2 regions of the Bradyrhizobium sp. SZCCHNR1017 genome follow, and region 1 is predicted to be linked to the other one. Evidence: riboswitches for the same ligand, from Rfam matches in the RefSeq annotation. Region 1 holds a riboswitch; the other holds the start of a gene.

Region 1 (5,934 bases):
TTGCAGAACTGGTGCATCGGCCACGTCGAGCACCGTGGTGCCGTCGTCGCGCAGCGCCGAGAACGCGGTGGCGTTCAAAATGATCGCAGGACGCCGGCGCTGGACGAGTCGCGCCAGTGCATCCCCAATATTGGGATCCTTCAGGCTGGTCACCGCGACCGCGACTGCCGCCAGCCCTTTGGCTTCGATCGCCCGCATCAGCTCAGCAATCCCGGCCGTATCGGCAGCGAGCAGGCTCGCACGGTAGAACACGATCAGCGCGCTCGGCCGCGCATCATCATGGCTGCAGAGATCATCGATGCCGACGGCTCCGCGATCGGGCATGAAGCCGACGATCGAACCGATCGCGATCGGTTCGGCAAACTGCGCGTCGCGCCCGAGCAGCGTCGCGAGATAGCGCAGGGCCTCGCGCGCATTGCCGACCCCGCCCTCGTGCAGATAACCGTAGAGACGCGAGGTCGCGTCCTGCGGCAAGGTCGAGAGCTCAGCAAGCCTGTCGTCGGCGCGATCGTCACCCGGCAGTGCCGCGAACAGGATGTGGCGGCTGCGGCAGACCGATGCGATGCGCTCCAGCCCGTAGCGCCAATAGTCGAGCCCGCCGAGACAGCGCACGACGACGGCGCGCGCGCCCAGCACGACGCGGTCGACATAGAGATCGACCGACATCGGATGCTTCAGCCGTTTCAAGCTGGCGAGGCGCAGGCTCGGCAGGTCATCCGACGACACGGTCCAGGCTTCGGCCAGCGCCGACAGGTCGGTGTCCGAGAACGACAGCACGACGATCTCGGCCGGCGACTGTGCAAGATCCACGGCCTGTTCGAGGTCGTCGAGATCCGCGCCCGTTGTCGCCAGCAGGTGCATCGGTGACGCCTATCCTGTGATCAGGCTCTGGATGGCGGCGGCATCGAGGCCGCGCTCGCCGATGATCACCAGCCGCCCCTGCCGCGATTCGCCCGAGCGCCACGGGCGCTCGAACTGATGCTGGATGCGGCTGCCGACGGCCTGCACCAGGAGGCGCAGCGGCTTGCCGGCGACTTCCACGAACCCTTTCACCCGCAACACATCATGTGCGTCGACGGCGGCCGCGATGCGGTCGACGAGCGCATCGGGCGAAGCCTGCGCCGGAACGTCGAGCACGAAACTCTCGAAATCGTCGTGATCGTGCTCGGCCTCGTTGTCGTGATGCGACGGCCGGGCCGCGAGATCGTCCTCCGCGGCGGCACCGAGTCCGAGCAGCACCGAAGCCGACAGCCTGCCGTGCTCCGTCGCGATCACCTTGACGGCACGCTGCACCTTGGCCGCGATCTCGGCGGCGACATCCTTGCGCTGCTCCTCGCTCATCAGGTCGCTCTTGTTCATCACGACGAGATCGGCGCACAACAGCTGGTCCTCGTAGACCTCCTCCAGCGGATTGTCGTGATCGAGCGACGCATCGGTGGCGCGCTGCGCGGCGAGCGCTTCGGGATCATCGGCGAAGCGTCCCGCGACCACCGCCGGACCATCGACGACCGCAACGACGCCGTCGACGGTGACGCGCGTCGCGATCTCGGGCCAGTTGAAGGCCTGCACCAGCGGCTTCGGCAGCGCCAGCCCCGAGGTCTCGATCACGATATGCTCAGGCGGCTCCTTCTGATCCAGCAGGCTCCTGAGCGCGGGGACGAAATCATCGGCAACGGTGCAGCACAGGCAGCCGTTCGACAGCTCGACGATGCGATCCTCCGGACAATCCGGCACGCCGCACCCCTTCAGGATGTCGCCGTCGATGCCGACATCGCCGAACTCGTTGACGATGATGGCGAGCCGGCGACCGTTCGCGGTCTCGATCAGGTTGCGCACCAGCGTGGTCTTGCCGGCGCCGAGGAAACCGGTGACGATGGTGCAAGGCGTCTTGGCGAACGACTTCGTCATGGCGATACGATCTCTCGTTTTCAGCGTGGCGCTGACAGCGCAGGCACGCGCGCGACGGTGTTCTTGCGAATGTATTCGGGACGCTCGCGCCAGGCCGGCAGGCCGGCGTCATGGCGCTGATGCAGTTGCGCAAATGTCAGCACATCCCGCGCATGCAGATCCGGATCGAGGGCGCCGAGCACATAGGTCCATTTGCCCGGCGCCGTCACCGCAACCGTGCACGCACGATTGCAGTTCGACAGACACTCGACACCGACAACGGTGACACCGGCGCGCTGCGCGGTCGGCAACGTCTCGATCGCGGCGAGCAAACGGGCTCCGGCCCGCGGCTGATCAGGCGGCGTAGGTTCCGTCCCCTGCGAACGGCAGGTGACGCAGACGAACAGCGTCGTCTCACCAGTCTCCGATGCGGTCATCAATCAGCCGATCACGCCAGCCGCGGTCGCCGCGGCGACCCCACCCACCAGCACGATGGCAGCGCCCGCGAGCCGCAGCGCCAGCGGCGCAGCCGTCTTGGCCTTCGCCGACAGCAGCCTGGTGCCGAGGAACGCGCCGGCGGCGATGATGGTCTGGATCACGAGCAGACCGACGAGATAGGCCCCGAGCGGGGTGTTCTCGGCCCCGACGATCGATTCGCCCAGCGCATATCCATGGACGAGGCCGGTCACGGCGAACAGGCCGGCGACGGGCAGCACACCGAAACGGCCACGCATCACCACCACCAGCCCAACCACGACGGTGGTCAGGCCGACCAGCAGCTCGGCAGCCGGGATGTTGGCCTTGGCCACATGAAGGCCGACGCCCGCGATCATCGCGGTGGTGAAGGCGAGCACCGGCGCGAAGCCGCGGCCCAGAAGCGCTGCAACGATGCCCGCGCCCACGATCGCCGCCAGATGGTCGATTCCGATGACAGGATGGCCGAGGCCGGACAGCATCCCCTGCGCAAACGTCTGCGGCAGTTTGCCACCCATCATGTGATGCGCGAAGGCGGGATCGGTGGCGAGCAGCATCAGGCTCGCGGCTGCAAAGGTCGTGGTACGGGTCAACTTCATGGCCGTCTCCGTCGCTTGCCGGCTCCCCAGAGGACCGGACGATGCGCTGCATCCGACGGCACCCCGCCCATCCCGGCGGGATCAGAACCAGCATCGCGACTCCCCGCGCGACGGGTCGGCCAACAGCAATGTCGACGGCAGGTCTCCTGGCTCTCGGGTCACCGCATGAAGCCACCTTCCCGGTTTCCCAGTGGTGTCTTGGCCTCACACTCGCCGATTACAGTTGCGGGGGCAGCCACGGCCTTGGGTCAAGAACCCGCACCGTGTTCCCTAAATCTCTCCTTTCGGAGAACCGTCATCTGTTAGATACGGGTCGCACCAAAGCCCGTCAATCGGAATCGTCCCCATGGTCCCCGCCCCGCCGCATCCCGCCCTGCCGCGCCTGACGCTGGTGCTCGGCGGTGCGCGCTCGGGCAAGAGCCGCCATGCCGAGGCCCTCGTCACCGCCCTTCCGCCGCCTTGGACCTATGTTGCGACCGCGCAGGCCTTCGACGCCGAAATGACCGACCGGATCGCCCAGCACAAGGCGCGCCGCGCCGAGGGATGGCAGACGCTGGAGACGGCGCATGATCTCGCGGGCCTCGTCCGGTCAAGTGGAGAATCGGGCGTACCGATGCTGATCGATTGCCTGACGCTCTGGCTCAGCAACGTGATGCTCGCCGACATGAACGTGGCGGCAAGATCAGCCGAGCTGATCGACGCGCTCAGGAACGCGCATGGCCCGATCGTGGCGGTGTCCAACGAAGTCGGACTGGGCATCGTGCCGGACAACGCGCTCGCGCGCGCCTTTCGCGACGCCCAGGGGCGACTGAACCAGGACATCGCGGCCTTAGCGGATCGCGTGATCCTGATGGCGGCGGGACTGCCGCTGACGTTGAAGTGACGAGGAGACAATGCCGATGACCGGAAGCGCCGACGATTCACGCCACAAGGCGAAGATGGAGAACCGCAAGGCGGTGCAGGATGCCGAGGTCGCCTCCAAAACCGTGGAGAAGGGCCTGCTGATCGTTCACACCGGCAAGGGCAAGGGAAAATCGACGGCGGCGTGGGGCCTGATGCTGCGCGCACTCGGCCGCGGCTTTCGCATCGGCGTCGTGCAGTTCGGCAAAGGCGCGTGGGAAACCGGCGAGCGCAAGGCGATCGAGAAGTTCGGCGATCAGGTGTCGTGGCACACGCTCGGGGAAGGCTTTACGTGGGAGACGCAGGATCGTGCGCGCGACGTCGCCGCGGCCGAGCGCGCCTGGGCGAAGGCTAAGGAGCTGATGGCGGATCCGTCGATCCGGCTGCTCGTCCTCGATGAGCTCAACATCGCGCTGCGCTACGATCACCTTGATATCGCAGACGTCGTCGCCACGCTCGCAGGGCGCCGTCCCGATCTGCACGTCGTCGTCACCGGGCGCAACGCCAAGCCGGAGCTGATCGAGGCCGCCGATCTCGTCACCGAGATGAACCTCGTGAAGCATCATTTCGCGGCCGGCGTGAGGGCGCAGGAAGGCATCGAGTACTGAGCTCATGAGCGCGCGGGCCATCATGTTCCAGGGCACCGGCTCCGACGTCGGCAAATCGCTGATCGTCGCGGGGCTCGCGCGCGCGCTGACATTGCGCGGCCTCAAGGTGGCGCCGTTCAAGCCGCAGAACATGTCGAACAACGCCGCCGTCACCGCTGATGGCGGCGAGATCGGCCGTGCCCAGGCGCTGCAGGCGCGCGCGGCGCGGCGGCCGATGACGGTGCACATGAACCCGGTGCTGCTGAAGCCACAAAGCGAGATCGGGTCGCAGGTCGTGGTGCAGGGCCGCGTCATCGGCACCGCCAAGGCGTCCGCCTATCAGGCGATGAAGCCGCAACTGATGGCGGCCGTGCTCGACAGCTTCCATCAACTCGCGGCGGATGCCGACATCTTGCTGGTCGAAGGCGCAGGCTCCGCCTCCGAGATCAACCTGCGCGGCGGCGACATCGCCAACATGGGTTTCGCGCAGGCGACGCAGATTCCGGTGGTGCTGATCGGCGACATCGATCGAGGCGGCGTGATTGCGAGCCTGGTCGGCACCAAGACGGTGATCGCGCCCGACGATGCCGCGCGCGTGGCAGGTTTCCTCGTCAACAAGTTTCGCGGCGACCCCGCCTTGTTTGCGTCGGGCATGAACGAGATCGCGCAGCGGACGGGGTGGACATCGCTCGGGCTCATTCCGCATTTTTCGGATGCGCGCCGCCTGCCAGCGGAGGACGCGCTTGGCCTGGCTGAACGCGGATCATCGGGAGGACAACGGCCGAAGGTCGTCATCCTCGCCTACCCGCGCATTTCCAATTTCGACGAGTTCGATCCGTTGCGGCTGGAAGATGGAATCGATCTGCAGTTCTTGCGGCCAGGCACGCCGATCCCCGGCGACGCATCGATGGTGATCCTGCCGGGCTCGAAGGCGACGATCGCCGATCTCGCCGCCCTGCGTGGCGCCGGCTGGGACATCGATCTTATCGCGCATCTTCGCCGCGGCGGTCGCGTGCTCGGCATCTGCGGCGGCTATCAGATGCTGGGGCGCGTGATCAGCGATCCCGATGGGCACGAGGGTGCAGCTGGTTCCGTCGCGGGACTTGGCCTGCTCGACGTCGAAACGACCCTGACCGATGACAAGGCGTTACGCGAGGTCCAGGGCACGCTGACGCACGATAAGCTCTCGTTCCGCGGCTACGAGATGCACATCGGCCGCACGGAGGGACGGGCGACACAGCGCCCCTTCCTGACCTTCTCCGATGGCCGGCGCGATGGCGCCATCGCGCCTGATGGCCTGGTAGCCGGCTGCTACGTGCATGGCCTGTTCGCCGACGACGGCCTGCGCAGCCATTGGCTGCGCGGCCTCGGCGCGACGACCAGCGGCCTCTCCTATGAGATCGATGTGGACACGACGTTGGATGCACTCGCGGCGCATCTCGAGCGCTACGTCGACGTTGACCGTATCCTGGCATTGGCGAGCAAGC
Region 2 (5,934 bases), on a different contig from region 1:
AAGAGGAAACGACAATGCGTGTCTACTACGATCGCGACGCCGATCTGAACCTGATCAAGGGCAAGAAGGTCGTCATCGTCGGCTATGGCAGCCAGGGCCACGCCCACGCGCTCAACCTGAAGGATTCCGGCGTCAAGGACGTCGCGATCGCGCTGCGCAAGGGCTCGGCCTCCGCCAAGAAGGCCGAAGGCGCCGGCTTCAAGGTGATGGAAGTCGCCGAGGCCGCGAAGTGGGCCGACCTCGTGATGATGCTGACCCCGGACGAGCTGCAGGGCGACATCTACCGCGAGCACCTGCACGACAACATGAAGCAGGGCGCCGCGCTGGTGTTCGCGCACGGCCTCAACGTCCACTTCAACCTGCTCGATCCGCGCGCCGATCTCGACGTGCTGATGATCGCGCCGAAGGGCCCCGGCCATACCGTCCGCTCGGAGTACCAGCGCGGCGGCGGCGTGCCCTGCCTGATCGCGATCGCCAAGGACTCCTCGGGCAATGCCCATGACCTCGGCCTGTCCTACGCCTCGGCGATCGGCGGCGGCCGCGCCGGCATCATCGAGACCACGTTCAAGGAAGAGTGCGAGACCGACCTGTTCGGCGAACAGGCGGTGCTGTGCGGCGGCCTGGTCGAGCTGATCAAGGCCGGCTACGAGACGCTGACCGAGGCCGGCTACGCGCCGGAGATGGCCTATTTCGAGTGCCTGCACGAGGTCAAGCTGATCGTCGACCTGATCTATGAAGGCGGCATCGCCAACATGAACTACTCGATCTCCAACACCGCCGAATACGGCGAGTACGTCACCGGGCCGCGCATCATCACGCCGGAAACCAAGGCCGAGATGAAGCGCGTGCTCGACGACATCCAGTCAGGCCGCTTCGCGCGCGACTGGATGCTGGAGAACAAGGTCAACCAGACCTCGTTCAAGGCGACCCGCGCCAAGCTTGCCCAGCACCCGATCGAGGAAGTCGGCGCCCGCCTGCGCGACATGATGCCCTGGATCAAGAAGGGCGCGCTGGTCGACAAGTCGAAGAACTGAGGTCTTGCGGCGAAACCGAGAAATGAAAACGGCGGGCAGAGGCCCGCCGTTTTTGTTTGGGGTCGTTGAAGGTCCGCCGGCGCGTTCAGGACGCCGCGCGGCGCGACGCCACCGGCGTCAGCAGGCGGACGATCTCGCTGATGGCGACGAGGCCGACCAGCCAGGCGGCGCTGGTCAGGCCGAGGCGGGCGACGATCGGGAGCGCGAAGCTCGCGGCGCCGCCGAGTGCGGGCGTGGCGGCCAGCAGCACCAGCTCATAGGCGGCGTAGGCACTGGGGAGCGCGACGGCAAGCGCGACCGTCGCTGGTGCTGTGCGCAAGGTCGCCAGGGCCATGCGGGCCACAACGGTGGCGCTGAGCGCCGCCACGCCGATCATGGCGCCCCAGGCCAGCGTGTTGGCATCGACCGGATAGTGCAGCGCGCCGAAGCCGATGCCCTGGTTGACCAGCCAGGCGCCGAGCATCACCGGCAGCGCCGCGCGCAGCGGCAGCATGGCGGCGGCGATCACGGCGAAGGCCGCAAACGGCGTCGCGCAGGCGAACACGAAGCTCGCCAGCGCGCAGGCCCCTGTCAGCAGCGCGAAGCAGAACGCAGCGGCATGCCGTTGCGGAACGGGCGCGAGGCGAGCCTCGGTACCAGACCGGGCGAGGACGTCGAGAGTCATGGAACATCTCCTTCTGTTGCGATTGTAGTCCATTTCGGCAGCTTCTGTCAGCCGCCGGGAGGTTGGTCGGCAGCGTCACTGCACGCCGAAGCTCGCCACCCGGATGCCGCCGAACACGCCGAAGCCCGGCGCGAGGAATCCGGTCGGGTTCTGGTAGTGATGGTTGAAGAGGTTGTCGATCCGGCCGAACAGCTTGACCTGGTCGGACAGCGCGTAGTCGCTGCGCAGGTTGACGACCGTATAGCCGGGCGCGACGAGGCCGGTGATCATGCCGTCGCGGCTGACGTCGAGCCAGTCGCCGATGTGCAGCAGCGTCGCTGACAGCGTCAGCGCATCGATCGGCGCCCATGTCGCGGTGGCGCTCCATTTCTCCTTCGGCCGCCGCAACAGCTGCAGGCCGGTGGCCGCATCGACCGCGCGGGTGAACGTGTAGTCCGCACGCAGCGAGATCCGGTCGGTGAGATCAGCGGTCACGAAGCTCTCGGTGCCTTCGGTGGTGGCGAGGCCGACATTGGCGTAGGAGGTGAAGGTCGCGTTGAAATTGATCAAGTCGGTGATGCTGTTGTGGAAGTAGGTCGCGCCGAAGCGGAGACGATCGTCGAACAGCGGCTGCTCGAAGCCGGCGTCGTAGCCGGTGCTCTGCTCCGGCCGGAGGTTGGGATTGGCGAAGAAGTTGAACGCCGGAAAATCCTGGTGCAACTGGCTCAGGGTCGGTGCCTTGAAGCCGGTGCCGTAGCTCGCCTTCAGCTTGGTCTCGGTCACCGGCAGGATCACCGCCGGCGCGATCCGGTAGGTGCCATGGCCGCCGAACTGGTCGTTGACGTCGTTGCGCAGGCTCGCCACCACGAACCAGCGCTTCACGAACTCGGTCTGCAGCTCGACGAAGCCGGCCTTGTTGCCATTCTCGGCCGAGAGGTCGGCGGTCTTCAGCCGCTCGGTCTGCTGCTCCGCGCCGACGACGAGATTGTTATGCGGCGCGAGCTCGGTCACCGCGTGCCAGTCATACTTGATGCGCTCGCCGGTCGCGACCGCTGCCACCGGATTGCCAGCCGTCAGGTCGGACGACCGGTCGTTCACATAGTTGACGCCGAAGTAGTTCCGGATGCGGCCGCCGAGCAGCGACCACACGGCTTCCTGGCGTGTCGCAAGCTGGTGGACGGCGTGGTTGCTCTGGGCCGCGTCGGGAAAGCTCGGAAAGCCGCTGTCGCCGGTGAACAGCAGCGTCGCGTCGGTGTATCGAACCACCGAGTTCAGCGTCCAGGCCTCGTTGAGGTCGACGCCCAGCTTGGCCGAGGCGGTGACGTTGTCGTAGGCATTGCCGATGGCCTTCTGCCCCGCAGGCAGCAGCTGCCACGGGGTCACCGGAACGTCGCCGGCGTGCAGATGCGCGACATTGATCGCGTAGTTGACATTGTTTTGTGAGCCGCTGACGCCGGCTGACTGGTTGAAGGTCTTGAACGAGCCGCTCTCGACCGAGGCGGTCGCGCGCGCCGGGCCCTCGCCCTTGCGCGTGATCACCGAGATCACCCCGCCGATCGCATCCGAGCCGTAGAGCCCGCTCTGCGGCCCGCGCAGCACCTCGAACTGCTGGATGTCGGCGGCGAGCAGATGCGCGAAATCGAACGCGCCATTGCCGTTGGTGACATCGCCGACGTCGATGCCGTCGATGAAGAGCTTGGTGTGATTGGCGTTGGTGCCGCGCATGAAGACGTTGGTCTGGCCGCCCGGGCCGCCGGCCTGCACCACGTTCAATCCGGGGATCGTGCTCAGGATGTCCGGCACGGTGCGGGCCTGCTGCGCGGCGATGTCCTTGTCGGTCACCACGGTGATCGCATTCGCGACGTGGGCCACTGGCGTGACGACGCCGGTCGGGCTGACGGCGACGGGGGTTCCGGCTGGCGCGGCCGGCTTTGCCGCCGGCACCTGCTGATGCGGGGCGTTGCCGGTTCTGCGGGGGATGGCTGGTTTTTGAGCGATCGGCTCGCGCGGCGGGTCGACCTCAACCGGGGGCAGAAGGTCGGGGGAGGCGGATTGCTGCGCTGCTGTGGGCGAGGGGCCGAGCAGGGCGAATGACGAGAGGACGCAGAACGACGACAGAAGGGCGCGACTGCGCCTGGCATAGGGAACGGGGGACACGAGGAACCTCGGCATGACGTCAGTGGCACGTCACCGCGAACGAGGTCTCATGCAGCCCTTTGCAGGCCTGCCTGAAAACGATGCCAATAACGCCCCGACCGGCATCCTCGCGTGTGACCACGGCTGACGGCAGGTCTCCTGGCTCGCGGGTCGTCACCTCCACGTCGCCTTCCCGGGACCGAGATTTCCCAGTGGCCTTTGACGCGAGATTCGCCGCTTACAGTTGCGGGGGCAGCTGCGGCCTTCAGTCACGTCCCTTGCGAGACGCATCCGGCACCGCATTCCCTTTTGAGCCCCGGTCGAGGGGCACCGTCGCGATCACCGTAGGAGTGCGGGCGCACCAAAGTCAATCCGGCGCCCGGCGATCTCCTGGCGATAACGCTGGCCGGTCGGCTTGGTGATGCCCGGCCGCCTGCGACAGCCATAGCCGTCGTCCCTGCGAACGCAGTGACCTATAGCCACCGGCGGTCGTGTGGCGAAGGACGACGATCAAGACATTTTCCGCCAATTCACATCACGCGGTATGGGTCCCTGCGTTCGCAGGGACGACAGCGGAGTGCGAGTCGTTGCTGATGAGGATTGCGTCTTGTGAGCACCCGCTCACTTCTCGACCTTGTTGTGCACCATCCAGAATCGCAGCGTGCGCTGGGCGGTGTCGAGCGACAGGCGGCCGTAGTCGCGTTCCGCGAGCTTGAGCGTGTCGCTGTCGATGGCGTGCTTGATCGGCCGGTGGGTCAGGATTTTCGCCACCACCGACCAGGCCAGCCCGGCGGCACGGCAGGGGATCAGCACGATGTCGGTGCGCGGGCCTTCGAGCACCTTGGCCATCATCTCGGTCGGGACGTTGTTGAGCAGGCCGAGTGCGGCGGAAACCTCGCCGAAGCGGCGGGTCTCGGCGAAGAAGGCGATGGCGGCATCGTTGAGCTCGTTCAGCCCCTTCATGCGCTTGACGGCCTCTTCGGCCAGCGTGAAGTCGCGCCCGACCAGGCCGCCGTCGCTGCGCGCAACGTCGGCGATCGCCTTGAGGATCTTCTTGATCTCCTGTTGCAACGCCGGCGGCGCCGAGGCCATCAGCCTGGCGCGCACGGCTTCGGTCGCGCGGCGCAGGAGGTCGCGCAGGTGCTTGGTGGGCAGGTCGACGCGCAGCCCGATGATCTCGGACAATTCGTCGTCGTCCTCGGCATGCGCCATCATCCCGGAATAGCCGGACTCGGAGAAGCGCGCGGTCTGGTTGTTGGCGAGCTTGCGGATCACCCGGCGCTCGCCGCGGTCGACGATGATGTCGGTCACCGCCTCGGTCAGATGCGGACGGCTGGAGATCGCCATCAGGTGATCCTGGCCCTTGGTCGCCGCGACCTCCACCAGCGTATGCTCGGTGAGCCGGCTCGAGTGCATCAGCACGTTCTCGGCCACCGAGATTTCGTCGTCGCGGGCGAGCTGCTGGATCAATTCGACGGGCGCGTAGTCGACCGGCGCGAGATGCTTGCTGAGCTCGGCCCGCGCGCGGGTCTCGACCCGCGAGACCAGCATGCACAGCACGTTGTCGAATACCTTGATCTGGTCCTCGCTGAGGCGTTCGCCGTCATGCAGGAACAGGTTGGTGACTTGGCGCAGCGTGTTGACGCGCTTCGCCGAGGTGCCGCTGCGGACGGCCTCTTCGAGTTCGGTGATGATGGAGTCTTCTGAAGGCGGAAGCTGTTCTGGCTGTGACACGATCGCGCTCGTTTGTCCCGGATTGCCGGAGCGACAGCAACGCGATTGTGATCCGCTGCAAGGCTTTCGGCCTGAGCAGTTTTCGGCACGGGCGATAACAATGCGTTAGGGGCCGAAGGCGTAGTACTCCGGAGAAACACGGATACGGAAAATTAAGGCGATACATATAGCGGGGATGACGGGCTGGAGCCCGGTCTTCCGGAGATTCGCCGGACGATCGATGCAATGAGGTGCGAAGACCTCCCCGCAGACGCGGCGACGACAGGCCAGCGAAGCGGAAAGGTTAATGATCCCATAAGGTCACAAACCTTCCTTCATCCAATTTGCTCGCTGCCCTCGATCTCACGTCAGCTGTCATCCTCCCAAGCCTTGAAACTTAAATCCCAT

What was found. Region 1 has a riboswitch for cobalamin ahead of QW863_RS34210 (HupE/UreJ family protein). Riboswitches for the same ligand answer to the same signal wherever they lie in the genome.
Region 2: linked by a shared signal. The riboswitch ahead of QW863_RS25925 (TonB-dependent receptor plug domain-containing protein) and the one ahead of QW863_RS34210 (HupE/UreJ family protein) in region 1 are both predicted to bind cobalamin.

Annotation. Positions count from the first base shown of each region.
Region 1 is NZ_JAUHIR010000025.1:35,579-41,512, forward strand. It holds gene cobN (cobaltochelatase subunit CobN) at 1-861, opposite strand, end outside; gene cobW (cobalamin biosynthesis protein CobW) at 871-1,908, opposite strand; gene QW863_RS34205 (DUF1636 domain-containing protein) at 1,929-2,324, opposite strand; gene QW863_RS34210 (HupE/UreJ family protein) at 2,328-2,960, opposite strand; cobalamin riboswitch at 3,079-3,272, opposite strand; gene cobU (bifunctional adenosylcobinamide kinase/adenosylcobinamide-phosphate guanylyltransferase) at 3,307-3,843, shown strand; gene cobO (cob(I)yrinic acid a,c-diamide adenosyltransferase) at 3,860-4,468, shown strand; gene QW863_RS34225 (cobyric acid synthase) at 4,473-5,934, shown strand, end outside.
Region 2 is NZ_JAUHIR010000012.1:53,190-59,123, reverse strand. It holds gene ilvC (ketol-acid reductoisomerase) at 15-1,034, shown strand; gene QW863_RS25930 (hypothetical protein) at 1,120-1,698, opposite strand; gene QW863_RS25925 (TonB-dependent receptor plug domain-containing protein) at 1,774-3,849, opposite strand; cobalamin riboswitch at 3,945-4,163, opposite strand; gene QW863_RS25920 (DUF2336 domain-containing protein) at 4,435-5,547, opposite strand.